2 regions of the Kitasatospora sp. NPDC051853 genome follow, and region 2 is predicted to be linked to the other one. Evidence: riboswitches for the same ligand, from Rfam matches in the RefSeq annotation. Region 2 holds a riboswitch; the other holds the start of a gene.
What was found. Region 2 has a riboswitch for cyclic di-AMP ahead of ACIA8O_RS01495 (hypothetical protein). Riboswitches for the same ligand answer to the same signal wherever they lie in the genome.
Positions count from the first base shown of each region.

Region 1: linked by a shared signal. The riboswitch ahead of ACIA8O_RS20325 (transglycosylase family protein) and the one ahead of ACIA8O_RS01495 (hypothetical protein) in region 2 are both predicted to bind cyclic di-AMP.

Region 1 covers NZ_JBITBY010000006.1:480,359-488,168, forward strand. Annotated here, with positions in the region: gene ACIA8O_RS20320 (hypothetical protein) at 30-230, opposite strand; gene ACIA8O_RS20325 (transglycosylase family protein) at 297-1,457, opposite strand; cyclic di-AMP (ydaO/yuaA leader) riboswitch at 1,444-1,644, opposite strand; gene ACIA8O_RS20330 (hypothetical protein) at 1,836-3,941, shown strand; gene ACIA8O_RS20335 (sirohydrochlorin chelatase) at 4,024-4,884, opposite strand; gene ACIA8O_RS20340 (DUF397 domain-containing protein) at 5,226-5,465, shown strand; gene ACIA8O_RS20345 (ATP-binding protein) at 5,615-6,154, opposite strand; gene ACIA8O_RS20350 (helix-turn-helix domain-containing protein) at 6,576-7,442, shown strand; gene ACIA8O_RS20355 (TetR/AcrR family transcriptional regulator) at 7,526-7,810, opposite strand, start outside.
Region 2 covers NZ_JBITBY010000001.1:315,210-323,019, forward strand. Annotated here, with positions in the region: gene ACIA8O_RS01475 (aspartate aminotransferase family protein) at 1-355, shown strand, start outside; gene ACIA8O_RS01480 (dTDP-glucose 4,6-dehydratase) at 369-1,367, shown strand; gene ACIA8O_RS01485 (HAD family hydrolase) at 1,349-1,987, shown strand; gene ACIA8O_RS01490 (GNAT family N-acetyltransferase) at 1,995-2,429, shown strand; cyclic di-AMP (ydaO/yuaA leader) riboswitch at 2,630-2,762, shown strand; gene ACIA8O_RS01495 (hypothetical protein) at 2,801-4,186, shown strand; gene ACIA8O_RS01500 (hypothetical protein) at 4,521-6,380, shown strand; gene ACIA8O_RS01505 (hypothetical protein) at 6,616-6,861, opposite strand; gene ACIA8O_RS01510 (cupredoxin domain-containing protein) at 6,854-7,099, shown strand; gene ACIA8O_RS01515 (SpoIIE family protein phosphatase) at 7,113-7,810, opposite strand, start outside.

The sequences.
Region 1 (7,810 bases), on a different contig from region 2:
CCCCCCCCCCCCCCCCCCCCGCTTCCGTGTCAGCCCTCCTGGACGGCCGGGTCGGGCGTGACCAGCCGGCTCTCGTCGGCGGCGTCGCCGGTGCGCGCCTCGGTGCGGCGCGAGCGTGCGAGGTAGTCACGGAGGATCAGCTCGACGGCGTCCTGCGGGTTCTTGGTGCCGGCGAGGAGCATCAGCTCGATCGCGAAGTCGGCTTCCAGGGAGACGGTGACCTTGGCCATGGCGGCAGGATACGGCTCCGCCCCCGGAGCCGACCAGGTCTCCGGGGGCGGTGCTTCACGCCGTCGTCAGACGCGGCCCGCGAAGTCGGGGGCCCAGTTGGCGATGGTCTCGGTCTTCACGCCGGCGCGGGGGTTGGCCGCCTCGACGTACTTGCCACCGCCCAGGTAGATGGCGACGTGGTAGACGCCGGAGTTGGCGCCGTTGTTGGACCAGAACAGCAGGTCGCCCGGCTGGAGGTTGTCCAGCGAGACCCGGGTGGCGGCGTCGGCCTGGTCGTTGGCCACCCGGGGCAGGGAGATCCCGGCCTGGCGGAAGGCCGCCTGGGTCAGGCCGGAGCAGTCCCAGCCGCCGTTGCTGCTGCCGCCGTAGACGTAGGCCTGGCCGACCTTGGAGAGCGCGAAGTTGATCGCGGCGGCCTTGGAGCCGGTGGCGACGGTCGCGGTCTGCTCGGTGGCGGACTTCTTGGCCGTCTTGGTGCCGCTGGAGGCGGAACCCGACTGCGGGGCAGTGGACTTGGGGGCCGGCGCCGGAGCCGGAGCCGGGGCCGGAGCCGGGGTGGCCACCGCGACGTTGCCCAGGACCAGCTGCTGGCCCGGGTAGATCATGTCCGGGCCCTCGGGGAGCTGGGCCTTGTTCAGCTCGTAGAGCTTCTCCCAGCCGCCCTCGACGTTCTGCTGCTGGGCGATGGTGGAGAGCCAGTCCCCGGCCGCCACGGTGTAGCTCTTGGCGGTGGTGGCGGCGGGCTGCGCGGCCTGCTGCTGCGGGGCCTGCTGCTCGGCGGCCTTCGGGGCGGCCTGCGGGGCCTGGGCCTTGGTGGAGGTGTCGACCTGGGCGGCGGCGCCGCCCTTGGTCAGGCCCGCCTTGACGGAGCAGACCGGCCAGGCGCCGGGGCCCTGGACGGCGAGCACCTTCTCGGCGACGGCGATCTGCTGCGCCTTGGTGGCCTGGTTGGCCTGCGGCGCGTACTGCTTGCCGCCGAACTCGGCCCAGGTGCTGGAGGTGAACTGCAGGCCGCCGTAGAAGCCGTTGCCGGTGTTGATCGACCAGTCGTTGGTGGACTCGCAGGCGGCGACCTTGTCCCACACGGAGACGGGGGCGGCCGAGGCGGAGCCGGCGGTGAGGGTCGGGACGGTGAGGCCGATGCCCACGACGCCGGTGGCGGCGATGAGTCGGCGGGCACGCTTGGAAGTGGTGCTGGACAGCACGAAGACGCGTTCCTCTCCCACGCCTGCGAGGTGAGCTGTCGGATTCGGGCTGGAGTTGCCCGGCCGTGCCTGAGCGCGGCTTCACCCCAAGCCTGAAAACGGTCATGTGTGACCGAAACCAGGCGACTTACCTGTGGTTCCCCCGCCCCTGCCGTGGTGCTGATGAGCTGCCGGCCCGTCCGGCGGCAGGATTCGGCGTTCCGGAGGGGCTGGGTCCGTGTGGCCACGAACAGGGCGTCACGTTAGGCAGAGTTAAGTTGAAACCGCAAACCCCTGTGATGCCGATCATGGTTTCTTTACCGACTCTTCATGAACCGGAAGCTGTCGATCCGGATGTCGGTTCCGATCGATTCTGTTCAAATTCCTTGCGGCGAAAGGGATTTGCCTATGCTTCGGGTCATGCGGCACGCGAGAGGGCCCCAGTCGGGCCCGGCGGACAGTGGATCGGCAAAGGTCAGTCGCCGGAAGCTCCTCATCGGCCTGGCGATCGGGACGGCCCTGGCGGCGGTCGGGGTGGAGGAGGTGGTCCGGCGCTCGGGCAGTGGTCCTGACGCCCCCTCGGCGGCGAAGCCGCCGCCACCGACCGAAGCTTCGCACGCGCACGGTGCGTCGCCCGGCCCCTCTGACATCCCGTCCGCCACGCCCTCGGCCTCGCCGACCGAGTCCGCCTCCGCACTGCCCTCGCCCGGCGAGACGGTGCGGCCGCGGAACTGGTCCGACCCGGCCGGCTGGGGCGGCGGCGCCGCGCCCGGCCCCGGCACGGCGGTGCGGATCACCGACCACGTGCTGCTGGACGGCGACGTGACGGTCGCTTCGCTCCTGGTCGAACCGTCAGGTTCGCTCACTTTTGCCCCGGATCGCCCGGTTTCGCTGACCGCCCACGGCAACGTCGAGGTCCGCGGCGCGCTCACCCTCGCCCCGCGGGACGCCGCCACCGTGCACGCCGTCCGCTTCCCCTCGGTCAACGAGGGGCGCTTCCAGGGCGGCGGGATGGCCCTGGTGGAGAGCGACACCGGCCTCTGGGTCACCGGCTCCGGCCGGCTCCGCCTGGCGGGCGCCAAGCGCACCGCCTGGGTCCGCGCGGCCGGCCCGCTGAAGGCCGGTGACACCAGCATCAGGCTGGCCGCCGCCCCGGCCGGCTGGCAGGTCGGCGACGAGCTCGCCGTCACCCCGACCGGCACCCCCGACGCCGAGGGCTTCTCCGAGCGCTACGACCACCGCACCGTCACCGCCGTCAACGGATCCACCGTCAGCCTGGACGGCCCGCTCAAGTACGCCCACCCCAAGGTCACCACCGGCGGCGGGGTGAGCGTCGGCGCCGAGGTGCTCAACCTGACCCGCAACGTCCGGGTCGAGGGCACCGAGAAGGGCCGCGCCCACGTCCACATCACCAGCAACCAGCGCGCCGACGTCCGCTACGCGGCCCTGCGCTGGATGGGCCCGCGCTCCGCGGGCAAGGAGAAGTGGGCCGGCAAGCCGGTCACCGAGCCGGTGCTCGGCCGGTACGGGCTGCACTTCCACATGCTGGGCGACACCACCCGGGGCACCGTGGTGGAGGGCGTGGTGGTCCGGGACACCGGCAGTCACGCCTTCGTGCCGCACAACTGCCACGGCATCACCTTCCGCTCCTGCATCGCCCACCAGACCTGGGAGGACGCCTACTGGTGGGACGGCCCGCTGGACACCCGGACCCCGCAGGGCCCCTCGCACGACATCACCTACGACAGCTGCGTGGCCTCCCGTACCCAGTTCGACCCCAACCCGCGCGGCTACCGGCTGACCGGCTTCAGCCTCGGCGCGGGCAAGGGCGGAGTGGCCCGGGACTGCGTGGCGGTCGGCGTCCAGGGCGCCAACGGCGCCTCCGGCTACGAGTGGCCGGAGACCAGCGAGGGGGTGTGGACCTTCGAGCGCTGCCTGGCCCACAACAACCTGGAGAACGGCATCTTCGTCTGGCTGAACGCCGAGTTCCACCACACCGTCGGCCAGTTCGTGGCCTACCACAACGGCGGCTGGGGCATCGAGCACGGCGCCTACCTGAACGACTTCGACTACAACGGCACCGTCCTCTACGGCAACGCGGCCGGGGGAGTGGCGATCCACGCGCTCGGCCGGGACAAGGGCACCGTCTTCGACGGCCTGCTGATCGACGCGGCCGGGCAGTCGGACTACGCGGTCTCCACCGCGCTCCACCAACTCCCGGGCGAGACCGTCCAGGTGACGCGCAGCAAGTTCACCGGATACCGCAAGGCCGGGGTGGCGCTGCGCGCGGTGGACGGCGGGGCGCCGGAGGACATCGCCATCCTGGACTGCGAGTTCAGTGGCACCGAGCTCTGGCTCGACCCGAAGCTGCCCACCCCGAAGCGGGTGGTGCTGCGCAGGGCGGGGGCGAACGAGGCCCAGGAGATCCACCTCTCGGGCGCGCCGACCCCGACCACCAGCGCCGTGCCGCCGCGCGCGGTGGTCACCCCGAGGATCGCGCTGCGGGACGCGGCGCCCGTCTCCTGAGTCCACGCGGATGTGGACGCGCAAGGGCCCCGTACGGTTCCGCACCGTACGGGGCCCCGTCGCGTTGCCGGGTGGCGGAGCGTCAGGCCCCGGCCTCCTGCTCCTCGAGGACGGGCTGCGGGAGCGCCGCCAGGTAGGCCGAGGCGATCAGCTGGCCGACGGCCGGGTAGGCACCGAGCGGAGCGGCGCTCGGGCAGCCGGCCTCCTCGGCGGCGGTCGCCAGCAGCTCCGGGTCGGCCTCGGGGCCGATCACCAGCGGGGCCAGCGCCGGGCGCTGGGACCCGGTCGCCTTGAGGTGGTTGACGGCGGCCAGCACCGAGCCGGGCACGTCGAGGGCGGCGCCGACCACCGGGACGGCCAGGCGGGCGGCCAGCAGCACGCCGGTGATCTCGGCGGCCTGGGCGGCGTCCTCTCCACCGGCGGTGGTGAGCACGATGCCGTCGGCGGCGGTCGCGATGGCGAACAGCCGGGCCCGGTCGGCCCGGGCCAGCCCGGCCTCGGAGAGGCGGACGTGGACGGCCTCGGCCAGCAGCGGGTGCGGGCCGAGCACGTCGGTCACGGTGGCGCCGTGCTCGGCGGCCAGCTCGTGAAGGCCGGTCAGGAAGCCGTGCGGGCCCGGGAGGAGGGGCACCAGCACGGGGGCGGGCAGCCCGGCCTCGGCGGCCCGGGCGAGCAGCTCGGCCACGGTGGGGGAGGAGTCGTCCTGGGCGCCGTCGAGGTAGGCGGCGGTGGCCTCGATGCCCGGCTGCTCGCCGCGCACGATCGAGAGCAGTTCCTCGACCACGGGGCGGGCCTCCGGCCCGGCGGTGGCCGGAACGGCCAGCACCAGCGTCGGCGAACCCGCCGGGATCTCCGGCCGCTCGGGACGGCGGTGGCGCCCCCGCGCACGGGAGCCTGGAGTACGTACGGGCAGTGCCGGGCCCGGGATGGCTGCTGTGCTCATGGCGGAGATCGTAGGACATCTCCCCCCACCGGCCACAGCCGGGCCGGAGTCCGGACAGTGATCGGCGTCACAATCCGACAGAGGTGACGGACCGTGAGCCATCTCGCGAAACCCCCGAAGATCGACAACCCGCTGGAGTTCGAGTACGCGCAGTCATCGGTATGTCCACGATTGGCCCGCGTTTGTCCTGATACGGGGCGTCAACTCGCTTGGCGAGCGCGCCTGCTGACTGATGCATGCCCCGCTCGGTGCACGCGCAAACACTCGTGCTGATGCACGTGCACTGGAGCTATCATCACGTCAAGTGAGGCGAACGCCTGTCACGTCGGGGAGAATCCACCATGCAGAACACCACGTACAACGGCATGCCTTCCGCGGACCTCGAAGGTGTGGTCTGGCAGAAGAGCCGCCACAGCAACTCGCAGGGGAACTGCGTGGAGTTCGCGGCCCTGCCGGGTGGTGACGTCGCGATGCGCAACTCCCGCTTCCCGGACGGACCGGCGCTCGTCTACACCCGCGCGGAGATAGCGGCGCTGCTGCTCGGCGCGAAGGACGGGGAGTTCGACCACCTGGCGGGCTGACAGTCCGTCGGGCCGGGGCCACCGGGGCCGTCGCGAGGGGATCGCGGCGGCCTTTCGTCGTGTCCGGGGCCGTCCCGCGCCCCGTTGTGACTGCCCGCGCCCCGTCGTGGAACCCCGCCGTGGCGGCGGCGGGGTGGCCTGGCGGACCGTCAGGCGGAGCGCCGGTGACGGCCGGGAGTGGCGGCGGGTGCCACGGTGTCGGCCTCGAAGACGGCCCAGACCACCTTGCCGGCGCCGGCCAGCGGGTGCCAGCCCCAGGAGCGGCTGAAGGAGTCCACCAGGTGCAGGCCCCGGCCGGACTCGGCGACGAAGTCGGGCTCGCGGGCCACCGGGCCCTGGCTGCTCGGGTCGCTGACGGCACAGACCACCTGGGGCGAGCGGTGCACCAGGCTTATTCGGATCGGCAGAAGGCGCGCGTCCGCCCGCGGCTCCACGGTACGGTCGGGACCGGGCTGCACGGGCAGCCGGACCGCTGACGCGGCGTCAGGTCGCTGCAGCAGGGCGTGCCGCAGGGCGTTGGTGACCAACTCCGAGGCCACCAGGGCGATGTCGTCGAAGAGGGGAGCGAGGCCCCAGCCGTGCAGGGTCTCCCTGGCGAACTCCCGGGCCGTCCGCACGGCCTCGAAGCGGGGAGCGAGGGTGCAGCTGACCACGTGCGGGTCGGCCGCGATGGCCGTACCGGTGCTCATGAAGAGCTCCTCCCATAAGGGGGCGGACACGGCGGGACCCACCGGGGTCATGCCGGTCACCTCCGACTCGCTCGGCCGCGCGGCCACCGGGCCGACGAACCACGTCCGCGCACGGCGATCCGGCCACGCGGGGGCGCGGCCGGAGGCGTGTGCGGAATCGCGCGTGGGGACGTCGACACGGTGCCCGCGGGGGTGCCAGGGGTGTGCAGGTGCACGTGCACCATGGTCCCGTGCGCACAGTGCGGATGCAAGAGTCGATTCACGTGCAGTCGCACCTTTGGCATATGCAAGCGCCGGATGCACGTGCATCCTGGGAGGGTCGGAGCAGAACTGGCAGATTGATCAGTCAGTACCGGCACCCAGAGCGCTCAACTGATGGCAGACTGTGCGCTGTTTGCTCACGGCGGAGGTTTTGACGGCAATGACCACAGTCCAGCCCGGTGGCGGTTCGATGGTGCGCCGGATCCTGCTCGGCTCGCAGCTCCGCCGGCTCCGGGAGTCCCGGGGGATCACGCGCGAGGACGCCGGCTACCAGATCCGGGCCTCGGAGTCGAAGATCAGCCGCATGGAGCTCGGCCGCGTCTCCTTCAAGGAGCGCGATGTCGCCGACCTGCTCAGCCTCTACGGGGTGGACGACGGCGCCGAGCGCGAGGCGTTGCTCGGCCTGGTCCGCGAGGCCAACAAGTCCGGCTGGTGGCACAGCTTCAACGACGTGCTGCCCGGCTGGTTCCAGACCTACGTCGGTCTGGAGGAGGCGGCCGCCCAGATCCGCACCTACGAGGTGCAGTTCATCCCCGGTCTGCTGCAGTGCGAGGAGTACGCCCGCGCGGTCTTCTCGCAGACCCGCCCGGTGATCACCGAGGAGGAGCTGGAGCGCCGCCTCAGTCTCCGGATGCGCCGTCAGAAGCTGCTCAGCGACGGGCCCGGCCCGCGCCTGTGGGCGGTGATCGACGAGGCCGCGCTGCGCCGCCCGGTCGGCGGCCCGAAGGTGATGCGCGCTCAGGTCCAGTACCTGCTCGACGTGTCGGAGCAGGCCAACGTGGTGATCCAGGTGATGCCGTTCCGCTTCGGCGCGCACGCGGGGGAGAGCGGTGCGTTCTCCATCCTGCGCTTCCCCGAGCAGGACCTGGCGGACGTGGTCTACCTGGAGCAGCTCACCAGCGCCCTCTACCTCGACAAGCGCGACGACGTCGACGCCTACGTCCAGGTGATGGAGCGCCTGTGCGTGGACAGCCTGACGCCCGAGCAGACCAAGGACCTGCTCACCCGGATACTCACCGGCAACTGATCCGCTCCGGCGCCGGTGGCCCGGGCATCACCATGTCCGTTGCCCTGACGCATTCCTGACAGACCGTCAGCCGTCGGCCCGGCTCAGACCCGGGTCGGCGGCTGCGTGCGCGGCGGCGCCTCGGGCACCGGCGGCCGGCCCAACTCCCAGGCCAGGCCGTAGCGGTAGAACAGGTCCGCCCGGATCGGCGGCAGCGAGACCGCCGCGCCCGGCAGCAGCAGCCCGATCACCCCGCCCATCAACGCGCTGCGCAGCACCGCGTGTTCGGCCACCGGATCGGCCGAGCCCCAGTCGCCCAGCAGCCCCTGGAGGATGCCGCCCAGGGTGCGCTGCTCGGGGTCCTTCACGAACGCGCCCACGTCCGGGTC
Region 2 (7,810 bases):
CGTCGGCCTCGCGGTGCTCGATGTGCTCCAGGACCTCGGAGCACTCGAGGCCGGGGTGCTGCGTGGCGGCGAACTGACCTCCGCCGTCCGGAGGTTGGCAGACCTGCCGGCCGTGGTCCGGACCCGGGGGGTGGGGTACTTCCACGCGGTGGAGCTGGTGCCCGGCGGCCAACGGGCCGCACTGGCCCACGGCCGTGAGGCCGGGCTGCTGCTCTACCCGTTCAACGGCTTCAACCCGGACGGCAGCGGCGAAGGGGTCATCATCGCCCCGCCGCTGACCAGTACGTCCGAGGAGATCGGCTTCCTGGCGGAGGCGGCCCGCACGGCGCTGTCCCGCATCCCTGCGAGCGAGTGAGGCACCCCACCTGATGTCGTCCACCGAACCGCCCGAGCGGTACTGGGCCGACCGCCCGGTCCTGGTCACCGGGGCCGACGGCTTCGTCGGCTCGCACCTCACCGAGGCCCTGGTCGGCCTCGGCGCCCAGGTCACCGCCGTGGTCCGCCGGGTCTCCGGCACCCAGGTCACCAACCGCCTGCGCAACCTCCCCGCCCCCGCCGTCGCGGCCCTGCACCGCCTGGTCCACCTGGACCTGGCCGGCCCCTCGGCCGTCACGGTGCTCAGCGGACTGGAGGCCGCCACCTGGTTCCACCTGGCCGCCGACGCCTACGTCCCCGCCTCGCTGGAGCAGCCCGCCAGCGTGGTGCAGACCAACCTCGGCTCCACCCTCAACGTGCTGGAGGCCGCCCGGCTGAGCGGCCCCGAGCACCTGCTGGTGACCAGCTCCAGCGAGGTCTACGGCACCCAGCCCGACGCCATCACCGAACAGCACCCGCTGATGCCGGCCACCCCGTACGCCGCCTCCAAGGTGGCCTGCGACCGGCTCGCCTGGTCCTACCACCACACCTACGGCACGCCGCTGACCATCGTCCGGCCGTTCAACTGCTACGGCCCCCGGCACGTCTACGACGCGGTCCCGCTCTTCCTCGCCAAGGCCCTGCGCGGCGAGCCGATCACCATCAACGGCACCGGCGCGCAGACCCGCGACCTCACCTACGTGGCCGACACCGTCGAGGCCTTCCTCGCCCTCGGCCGGCTCCCCGGCACCGGCGAGGCCTACAACATCGGCACCGGGGTGGACCACAGCGTGACCGAAACCGCCCGCCTGGTGGTCGAACTCACGGGCTCCCGCAGCGAGGTCCGGTACGGTCCGCCCCGCCCCGGCGAGGTGATGAAGCTCCAGGCCGACCCGGCCAAGCTGACCCGCACCACCGGCTGGGCCGCCAAGTACGACCTCGCGGCCGGGCTGGCCGCCAACCTGGAGTGGATGCGCGAGAACGTGGAGCGGGTGTGGCCGACACGATCCTGATGGACGCCGGGGGCGTCATCTTCAACAACGTCACCGAGGAGACCGACTTCCTGGAGCGGCTGGCGGAGCGTCACCACGCGGACCCCGCACGGCTCCTGGCCGAGCTGGACGCCCGGGACGCCGCCTACGAGGTCGGCCGGGCCCACGTCCACGACGTGTTGACCGAGGCGCTGGTCGCGGCCGGGGCGCCGACCGGCCTGCGGGTGGACCCGCAGTGGCTGGACGCCCTCTACCGGGACTGCGTGGTCCCCCGTCCGGGTGCCTTCGCCGCCATCGCCGAACTCCGCCGCCACCGGCCCGACCTGCTGCTGGTACTGGCCAACAACGAGGCCGAGCACTGGGACGCCGTCAAGGACCGCGCCCACGGCCACCTGGGCAGGTTCGACGTGGTCGCCTCCTCCTGGCGGGTCGGGCGGGTCAAGCCCACGGCGGAGTTCTTCGCCGCGGTCGCCGAGCGCTGCGGCCGGACACTGGAGCGGGCCGTCCTGATCGACGACAACCCCGAAGTCACCGGCGCGGCCGGGCGCTTGGGAATCGGTACGCTGCTCGCGGACACACCGGAGGCCCTCGCTGCGGGGATCGCCCGGTTGCTGGAAGCACGTTCGGAGCAGAAAAGGTGAAATCGGCGTGACCGAGGTCGAGTTGAAGGTCCGGTTCGGGGTCGACGACAAGGAGCTGTCCGCACTGCACGAACGGGCTTTCAGCCCGGACGCCACGGACCTCCCGGACGGGGAGACCACCGTCACCCCGTGGGCCAGCCGCCTGGAGCGGCACAGCCTCACCTGGATCGGCGCCTTCGACTCCGACCGGCTGGTCGGCTTCGTGCACGCGGTGTGGGACGGCGGCAAGCACGCCTTCGTGCTGGACACCGCCGTCCACCCCGCGTACCAACGCCTGGGCATCGGCAAGCGCCTGGTGGACGAGGTCACCGAGGAGGCCTTCCGGGCCGGCTGCGACTGGGTGCACGTGGACTACGACCCCGAACACGTCGACTTCTACGAGGGCGCCTGCGGCTTCCGCGCCACCCCGGCCGGCCTGCGCTCCCGGCACTGGACGGCCTGAACCCCGGACCCGCCGGACCCGCCCCTGTGAGTTGCGCTACAGCGCCCCGAGCTGACTTGTCGGTACCGGGTCAGCTGCTTAGCCTGCTCCGAGTCGCCCGCTCCGCGCGGGCCCCTCCGGTGGGGCGCCGAATCCCGTCCACCCGCCGGCGGTCACTCGAGCACGGACACGGACGGGAGCGGGGGAACCAGGTCAGCCGCCTGCTGCCTCCGCCCGCGCACGTGCGTTCCGCGGTGGCCGCGGGCTCGGGGTGAAGCCGCGCCCACAGCCGGCCGGGCCGTACCTCCGGCCCGAACCCGACAGCTCACCTCGCAGGCGTCGCAGAGGACCTGTCCATGCGCTTTTCCGCCACACCTGTCAGGGTCGGCGCGGTGGCCGCAGCCGGCCTGCTCGCCATCCCGCTCCTGGTCAGCACCCAGGCGTCCGCCAGCGGCCCGACCGTGGTCGAGGACCGGATCACCCCGGCCCCGGCGGTCGCGGGCCCCTCGGTCACGGCCTCGCTCGCCGTGCACTCCTCGCGCTGCTTCACCGCGGACAGCCTCGGGGTCGCCGTCCGCGACGCGGCCGGCCGCCGACTGGACTTCCCGGGCGCGGCCCGCAACGTCCGGATCTGCCCGGGCGGGACCACCGTCACCACCGGCGCGCTGGACCTCCCGGCCGGTACCTACACGGAGTTCGGCCGCTGGCGTGGTCCGGACGGCCGCTGGCACAACCTCCCCGGGCACACGCTGACCGTCGGCCAGGCTCCGACGCCTACGCCGACTCCCACGCCGTCCCCGACGCCCACGCCCACGCCGACGCCGAGCCCGACTCCCACGCCGAGCCCGACGCCGACGCCCACGCCGTCCCCCACGGTCACGCCGTCCCCGACGCCCACGCCGACGCCCACGCCGAGCCCGAGTCCCACGCCGTCCCCGACGCCCACCGTGCCCGCCGGCATGCGCGCGCTGCCGGACCCCCTCTACGGGGTCACCGTCGACGACGTCTCCAAGCTCTCCGCCATCGTCGACGCCTCGCGCCACCTCGCCCGGACCCCGACCACCCGGATCGTCTTCGACGAGACCGAGGGCCCGAGCTCCTACACCGAGGCGGTCGACCAACTCCAGCCGGTCAGTTACCTGATGGGCGAGATCCTGGACTCGGAGTACGTCAAGAACTTCTCGGCCCAGGCCTACCACGACCGCGTCGCCCAGTACCTGAAGGCCTTCGGCGACAAGGTCGACCTCTGGGAGATCGGCAACGAGGTCAACGGCAACTGGCTGGGCAGCTACGCCGACGTCTCGACGAAGATCACCGATGCCTACCGGCAGGTCGAGGCGGCCGGCAAGCGCAGCGCGCTGACCCTCTACTACGACATCGGCTGCGGCAACGGCCCCTCCGAGCTCGACCCGCTGACCTTCACCAAGCAGTACGTGCCGGAGGACATGCGCAACGGCCTGGACTACGTGACGCTCAGCTACTACGAGGGCCAGTGCAACAACATCCGCCCCAGTGCGGCCACGTGGACCTCGTACTTCCAGCAGCTGCACGCCCTCTACCCGAACGCCAAGCTCGCCTTCGGTGAGATCGGCCTGCCCGACGCCGCGACCAGCGGCACCCAGGCGGCGGCCCAGTCGATGCTGACGTACTACTACGGCCTGAAGATCGACCTGCCGTACTACGTCGGCGGCCACTTCTGGTGGTACTACGCCGAGGACATGATCCCCTACAGCACCAAGCCGCTCTGGCAGACGCTCAACACGGCGCTCCAGGGCTGATCCCGACCACCCGTGGCCCGCTCCCCGTCGCCGGGGAGCGGGCCACGGGCATGAAGGGGCACGGCGGAGATTGGTGACAGATTGTCACAATTGAGCTAGGGTGGTCTGACCATTGGATCGGGAGAAGCGCACGGGGTCGATGCCGAACCGGCCGGTAGGGATGGGTTTTCAGCCCTCCGGCCCTGATGTCGGACGCTCTGTCAGGGGTACGGGCAGTTCGTTGCCCGGTACCACTCTCCGTGACCGATCGGAGGCGAGGAGGCCCCGCGCGCGGTGAGCCCTCGTCGAAAAGACGTGTAGTGACATGAGGAGCAGACATCCAGTCGGAACAGCGGTGCTCGCCGCCGTCTTCACCGCCGCGATAGCCATCCCGGCGAGGATCGACACGACGGCGACCGCCGCGAGCAATCCCGCGTGTACGACGTCGAACGTCCTGTCCCAGAGCAACTTCGAGATCGACGCCAACGGCAACCTGAAGGTCGACGACCAGGACTGCGTCGACTGGCTCCAGCGCAACGCGGCCAACACGGGGTGGGAGCTGCGGAACGGAGTCCTGGCGAAGGCGGACCTGGCGACCGGTGCGGGCGACGACTCGTTCGGCAAGGGCACCGCCGAGGACAACCCGAACCCCACGATCGTGGACGGTTCCATCCCGCCGAACAAGAGTGACCTGAAGCAGTTCGGCGTCTTCAAGGAGACCACCCCCAACGGCAAGTTCCTCGAACTGTTCTGGACCCGGGTGAACAACCCCCAGGGCACGACGAACATGGACTTCGAGCTGAACCAGAAGTTCTGCAACCCCGCGGCCGTGCCCACCAACTGCGCCGACAACGGCAAGGGCGTGACACCGAAGACACCGCTGCGGACCGCGGGCGACAAGCTGATCACCTACGACCTCTCCAAGGGCGGCACCGTACCGACCATCTCCATCCAGACCTGGACGGCGGCCGGAGCGTGGAGCCAGCCCCCGACGGTCATCAGCGGCGGCGCGAACGCCGACGCCCTGGGGACGGTCAACACCAGCACCATCCCGGCGGCGGAGACCGGAGGCCTCGGCAACCCCCAGCTGGACCCGTACACCTTCGGCGAGGCGGCCATCGACTTCGACGCCATCTTCCCGTCCGGCGGCAGCTGCACCACCTTCGGCTCCGCGTACCTGAAGTCCCGCTCCTCCGACTCCTTCAGCTCGGAGCTCAAGGACTTCGTCGCGCCGGAGCAGGTGCAGATCAGCAACTGCACCTCGCTGACCACCAACGCGGTGACCAACGTGAGCATCGGTGACAACATCTCCGACACCGCCACGCTCGCCGGGGCGGCCGCCACCGCGGGCGGAACCATCACCTTCCACCTGTACAGCGACGCGCTCTGCGCCACCGAGGTGAACACCGGCCTGCCGGCCGTCACCGTCAGCGGCCCCGGCGACTACGGCTCGGGCAACTTCAAGCCGGCCACCGCCGGCACGTACTACTGGACCGCGAGCTACAGCGGTGACAACAACAACTCCGCCGCCACCACGGCCTGCGGCGATCCCAACGAATCGAGCGTGATCAACCCGAAGGCACCCACCATCGCGACCCTGCTCTCGGCGTCGACGGCCACCACCGGTACGGCGGTCCACGACTCGGCCACCCTGAGCGGCGCGACCGCCACCGCGGGCGGCACGGTCACCTACACCGTCTTCACCGACGACAAGTGCTCGGCCGGCGCGCGTGACGCGGGCACCAAGCCCGTCACCAACGCCGTCGTCACCGACTCCGACGCCCTGACCTTCGCCACCCCCGGCACCTTCTACTGGCAGGCCGTCTACAGCGGTGACGTCAACAACCTGGGCGCCACCAGTGTCTGCACCACCGAGATCCTGGTCGTGACGGCGAGCACCAGCATCGCCACCACCCAGCAGGTCTTCCCGCAGGACAGCGCGACCGTGAGCTCCGCGAGCGGGACCCCGACCGGCAGCGTCACCTTCTCGCTGTACGGTCCGAACGACACCGACTGCAGCAAGGCCGCCGTCTACAGCCAGACGGTGACCCTCACCAACGGCAGCGCCACCACCACGAACTCGACGTTCGGCGTGGCGACGGCCAACGGTGACGTGTACCGCTGGAAGGTCGTCTACGGCGGCGACAGCAGCCACAACGGCTCCACCAGCGCCTGTGGAACGGAGAGCTTCACCCTGACCATCGCCAACGGCTGACCGCCCGCTGACCCCTCGTCAGGGGAGCGGACACCGGCCGGGGTGCGGGGCCCGAGAACAGCTCGGGCCCCGCACCCCGCCGTGCGGCGGCGGGCCGGTCGGGTGAACTTCCGCGACGGCCGGAGGGGCGGCGGCAGGGCGGCGGGGCGGGTGTGCGCTGATGGTGGCGACTGCCCGCCGGCCACGCCGTGGAGGACGTTCCGATGCTGATCCGCTCCGCCCCCAGCCGTCCCCGTCACCGGTGCGCCACGGCCGTCGCGGCCGCCCTGCTCCTGCTCGGGGCGGCCGGCTGCTCGGACGACAACGGCGGCGGGGGCGGGCCGAGCGCGACGCCCACCCCCACGCCCAGCCCCACTGCCTCGGCGAGCCCCAGCGTCTCGGCGAGCGCCAGCCCCACGCCCAGCTCGACGCCCAGCGCCAGTGCCTCGGCGAGTCCGTCGGCCGGTGCCTCCTCGCCCGCGACGACCGCCGCCGTGATCATCCGTGACGGCGCGTTCGCCCCGGCCGAGCTCACCGTCGCGCCCGGGGCCCGGATCACCGTGACCAACCAGGACAGCATCGCGCACACGCTCACCGCGACGGGCAGCGGCGGCTTCGACACCGGGCTCCTGAGCAAGGGCCAGTCCAAGACCATCACGGCCCCGTCCGCACCGGGGAGTTACCCCTTCATCTGCATTCCGCACGCGATCACCATGAAGGGCACCCTGACGGTCGCTTGATCAGGGCAGGTGGTCAGGGCAGGCGCTGCTCGGACCAGATGACCTTCCCGCTGTCGGTGTACCGGGTGCCCCAGCGGTCGGAGCACTGGGCGACCAGGAAGAGCCCGCGCCCGCCCTCGTCGGTGCTCGCCGCGTACCGCAGGTGGGGCGAGGTGCTGCTGCCGTCCGAGACCTCGCAGGTGAGGAAGCGGTCGTGGAGCAGGCGGACCCGGATCGGGGGCCGGCCGTAGCGGACGGCGTTGGTGACCAGCTCGCTGAGGATCAGTTCGGTGCTGAAGGCGAGCTCGTCCAGGCCCCAGTCGGCGAGCAGACGGGCCGCCTCCGCGCGGACCCGGCGCACGGCGGTCGGCTCCGCGGGCACCTCCCAGACCCTGACCCGGTCCTCCGGCAGGACGCGGGTCCGGGCGACCAGCAGGGCGACGTCGTCGGTGGTGCGGTCGGACAGCAGCGCGCCGAGCACGTCCTCGCAGGTCTGCTCCGGGTCGCGGTCGGGGCGGGCCAGGGCGGTGGCCAGCAGGTCCAGCCCGAGGTCGATGTCGTGGCCGCGGGCCTCGACCAGGCCGTCGGTGTAGAGGACCAGCTTGCTGCCCTCGGGCAGGTCCAGCTCCGCCCGTTCGAAGGGCAGGCCGACCAGGCCGAGCGGTGGGCCGGCGGGGACGTCGGGGAACTCCACGGTGCCGTCCGGGCGGACCACGGCGGGCGGCAGGTGGC